DNA from 2 places in the Cupriavidus sp. H18C2 genome. Region 1 is predicted to be linked to the other one. Evidence: riboswitches for the same ligand, from Rfam matches in the RefSeq annotation. Region 1 holds a riboswitch; the other holds the start of a gene.
The links. A riboswitch is a leader RNA that binds a small molecule or an ion and turns the genes downstream of it on or off. The one in region 1 is predicted to bind cobalamin.
Positions count from the first base shown of each region.

Region 1 (2,195 bases):
GGGATCGCGCCGTCCTCTTCCTGCTTGCGGCGGGCCGCCAGCAGGTCGGACGCGATGCTGATCGCGGCCATCACGGCCACGCGCTCCACGCCCTTGGCCGCCACGCTGCCCTTGAGCTTGTTCATCTTGTCGTCGACCAGCGCCACGGCCTCCAGCAGCGCGGCCTCGTTGTCCGGCGAGATCGCGAAGCGATAGGGCTGGCCGGCGATGTTCACTTCCACTTGCTTGTTGCTCATGCATGTTCTCCGGGGGCTTGCTGCGAACCTTCCGCCGCGGCACGCGGGCCGTCGCCCAGCAGGTCGAGCTGGCGCGCATCGCTGGCGGTGGGCAGCTTGTCCAGGATGGACTGGATGCGCAACTGGGCTTCCTCGATCTTGATATTGAGCAGTTCGCGGTCGGCCGCCATGGCTTCGCGGTCCGCGCGCAACTGGCCCGCCTCGGCCTGCAGGCGGTCGATCTCCGCCCGCAGCCGCTGGTTTTCCGCCGCCAGGGTGTCCGCATGGTGCAGCACACGTCCGATCTTGGCGGCCAGTTGTTCGAGTTCGTTGAGCATAGTGCCTGTCGTGTCCGGTAAGGAGTAAGGGTCAGGTTTCGGGATTCTAGCCGATGCACGCACGCTGGCTACCTGCAACAAGCCCGGTGAGACTTGCGTGCCGCACGGAAGTTGCACGGATCGCCGCCGATCGGCCCGATTGCGCGCGTCATCCGGTGGTTATCGGCAACCTGATCCATCGCATTGACGCCAACTTTGAAACTCCCTACACTCGCGCACGTTCCAGGTGCTCGCAGCCCTTTCGCAGGTGCTGCAGTTCAACGGGAAACAGGGAGCCGGGGTGCCGCTGCCAGACTGGATATCGCCAGCCTGGACAGCGCGGCGCGGGCCAACCTGTGCTGCCCCCGCAACGGTAAGCGACCGCGGACACGCTCATGACGAGCGTCGCCCGCAGGGCCGGCCAAGCGCCACTGATCCGGTTTCGTCAGCCTCTGGCGATCCGATCGGGAAGGCGGCCTGCCTGATGTCGTCAGCCCGGATACCGGCCTGAAGAACGCGGGCGTCCGCCCCTTGCGGCGCCCATTCGCCAACAGGTCCGCGGGGGAACGGACCCGGCCGTTCTCTTCCATCCTGCTCATGCGTTCCACGCCTTCCAGGTCGACTGCCGCGGCAAAGCCGCCGGTCCGCCTATCCACGTCCGCCATCGTGGCGGCCGTTGCCGTCCTGTCCGCCGCCCCGGTGCCGGGCCTTGCCCAGACCGCGCCGGCCGATGCCGCGCCGTCGCAATCCCAGCCGCAGGCCCTGGCGCCCGTCGTCGTCACCGCCTCGCGCACCGCGCAGAGCGTGACCGAGGCGCTGCCGCACACCACGGTGGTGACCCAGGAGGACATCGTCAATTCGCAGGCGCCCGACCTGCGCTCGCTGCTGCGCGGCCAGGCCGGCGTGGAATTCGCCGTCAACGGCGGCATGGGGGCCAACACGTCGCTGTTCATGCGCGGCGCCAACTCCAACCAGGTGCTGATCCTGATCGATGGCGTGCGCGTGTCCGGCGCCAGCAGCGGCACGGCGCAGCTTGCCAACATCCTGCCCGACGAGATCGACCACATCGAGGTGGTGCGCGGCAACGTGTCGGCGCTGTACGGGTCCGACGCCATCGGCGGCGTGGTGCAGGTCTTCACCAAGAACGGCGCCGGCCACGCGCCGGCGGCCAATGCGCAGATCGAATACGGCAGCAACAACACGCGCCAGGGCTCCGTGGGCTATGGCGGCCAGATCGGCGACACCACGTTCAACGTGACCGGGTCGATGTTCAAGACCGACGGTTTCTCGTCGATCAATACCAAACTGCGCCCGACCGCGAACCCGAACGACAACCCGTACGAGAACAAGAGCGTCTCCGGCCAGCTCCGCCACAAGTTCACGCCCGACTGGGACGCCGGGGTGGCCGCGTACTACTCCGACAGCGACCTGTCCTACGACGGCGGCGGCCGCACCGACGATACCCGCCTGCTCAGCAAGCTCTACACGGTGTCCGCGTTCGCCAACGGCCGGCTGACGTCGGCGTGGACCACGCACGTCAAGGTGGCGCAGAGCGAGGACCGCAGCGAGGGCCGCAAGAACGGCCTGTTCGACAGCCTGTTCAGCACGCGCAACCGCCAGTTCAACTGGCAGAACGAATACGCGCTGACAGCCGGCCACAAGC
Region 1 is NZ_CP186010.1:2,857,722-2,859,916, reverse strand. It holds gene EPAKOI_RS12930 (cell division protein ZapA) at 1-236, opposite strand, end outside; gene EPAKOI_RS12925 (hypothetical protein) at 233-553, opposite strand; cobalamin riboswitch at 761-1,057, shown strand; gene EPAKOI_RS12920 (TonB-dependent receptor plug domain-containing protein) at 1,130-2,195, shown strand, end outside.

Region 2 (2,195 bases), on a different replicon from region 1:
TCATCGCGCCGGTCATGGCCTCGCACTTCACGCTTGCACTGGTGATGATCTCGACGATGCTGCTCGTCGGCGCGTTCGCCATCGCGGCCGTCAACGTTGAATCGAGGAATCGCGCGCTGGACTGAGCGCGTGGCCCGTGACATCCGACCGGGCGTTCCGGGTGGCGCACCATGAACGAAATGACAATCGGCGAGCCTTCCGCAGCGCGATGAAGTACTGCCACGTGCAGCACGAGGGCCGCCTCAGCACTATTGTCTTTGCCGCCGCTGAAGGCGACGACGGCGGGGTGCCGAGCCCGCAACAGCGCGATGATTGCCGCGATTGCCCGGTCGATTGCTTAAACTGTCGAACTGGTGCTGACCGTGGAAGCGGCCCCGGAGCCGCCCGTGGCTGTGGCGCCCGATATCGCGTTCATACCGACCGTGCCCTACGGCAACACGCTGATGATGGCTAGGACAGTGGGCTTGTGGTCACGTTCTGGAACACGGGGCAGGACGTCTACGGACCTTTCCGCTCGCGCGCCGCAGCAGCCTGGCGCCCCAGCGCCTCAGCCGCCCGGCTGAATAGGGACGGCCACGGTCGACACGCGCCAGCCGCCAGGCTGGCCGGTCAGCGTGGTCAGTGTCAGCGGCGCGATGTCCAGCCGCGTGGCAGCCCGCGCCGGCGCGCCCCGCGCATGCACCACCAGCGCGCGGATCACGCTCGCATGGGTCACGGCCAGCGTCGGTCCCGGCGCGCAGGCATCGATCCAGCGCGCCGCGCGCGACGCCACGGCCAGCAGCGATTCACCGCCGTGCCCGGCCATCGCCGGATCGGCCAGCCATGCGGCCAGCGCGTCCGGCGCCGATGCGGCCACGTCCTTGAGCGACTGGCCTGTCCACTTGCCGTAGTCCACCTCGCGCAACTCGGCGTCGGCGGCGGCCTCCAGCCCCAGCGCCTCGGCCGTGGCGCGCGCCACGGGGGCCGGACTGCGTGAGACGCGGGGCGAGTCCCCGCCTATCATCGCCAGCAGCGGATCACGCAGCGTCGGCAGACCTGCCAGATCGGCCGCATCTGGCAGGTCTAGCGCCGTGTTGGCCGGAAAGCGGCCGGTGCGCAGCGCGGCGGTGGCGGGGACGCAAAGCAGGGCGATGCGGGAAGTCATGCGGCGGGTCCGGGAGTCGATTAGAATGCACGGATTCCGAAGGGAGGAAGCCGGTGGAATTCCGGCACGGTCGCGCCACTGTAGAGTCAGACCTTCCCTGCGGGCAACGATCCGTGACAGGACGCGCCATCCTCAAGGAGAAATCCCATGCACGCAAGTGCCATCGCCACGCCGGCCGCCATCGCGCCGGTATCCCTGCCTGTTTCCATCCCCGTCCGCGAACTGCTGCCATGGGCCGTGTTCGGCGGCATGCTGCTGCTCCTGGCTATCTATTTCGTGGGTGTCGAAGCGGGCGCCATGGCGGTCTTCAACACCATGTACGTGCATGAATTCGTGCACGACGGCCGCCACCTGCTTGGCTTTCCTTGCCACTGAGGCAGTCGCCCCATGGTGAGACGTCTGCTGGTCCGCGGCATGGTCGCGGGCTTCCTGGCCAGCCTGCTGGCCTTTGGCTTTGCGCGCGTGGTGGGCGAGCCGCAGGTGGCGCGTGCCATCGCCGTCGAGGAACAGGCCGCCCATGAGATGGGCGGCAGCCACGCGCACGAGATGCCGGAACTGGTGAGCCGCGAGGTGCAGTCCGGCGCGGGCCTGTTCGTCGGCGTGGCCGTATTCGGCAGCGCGCTGGGCGGGCTGTTCGCGCTGGTGTTTGCCTACGTCTACGGCCGCATCGGGCGGCTCGATGCGCGCGCCACGTCGGTGCTGCTGTCGCTGCTGGGCTACGTGGCCATCGTGGTCGTGCCGTTTCTGAAGTACCCGCCCAATCCGCCGGCCGTGGGCGACCCGTCCACCATCGGCCTGCGCACGGCGCTGTTCTTCACGATGATCGCCGTTTCGCTGGTGGCGATGACCGTGGCGGTGGCGGCGGCGCGCCGACTGCTGGCGCGGGCCGATGCGTGGACGACGTGGCTAGGTGCCAGCGCGGCGTTCGTTGTGCTGGCCGGGGTGGCGCATGCCTGGCTGCCCGGCATCGACGAGGTGCCGAACGGCTTTCCCGCTACGCTGCTCTGGCAGTACCGGGTAGCTACCTTCGGCATACAGGCCGTGCTCTGGG
Region 2 is NZ_CP186012.1:46,209-48,403, reverse strand. It holds gene EPAKOI_RS25565 (MFS transporter) at 1-125, shown strand, start outside; gene EPAKOI_RS25560 (histidine phosphatase family protein) at 548-1,144, opposite strand; cobalamin riboswitch at 1,133-1,289, shown strand; gene EPAKOI_RS25555 (CbtB domain-containing protein) at 1,292-1,519, shown strand; gene EPAKOI_RS25550 (CbtA family protein) at 1,532-2,195, shown strand, end outside.
Region 2: another riboswitch for cobalamin. It lies ahead of EPAKOI_RS25555 (CbtB domain-containing protein); the one in region 1 lies ahead of EPAKOI_RS12920 (TonB-dependent receptor plug domain-containing protein).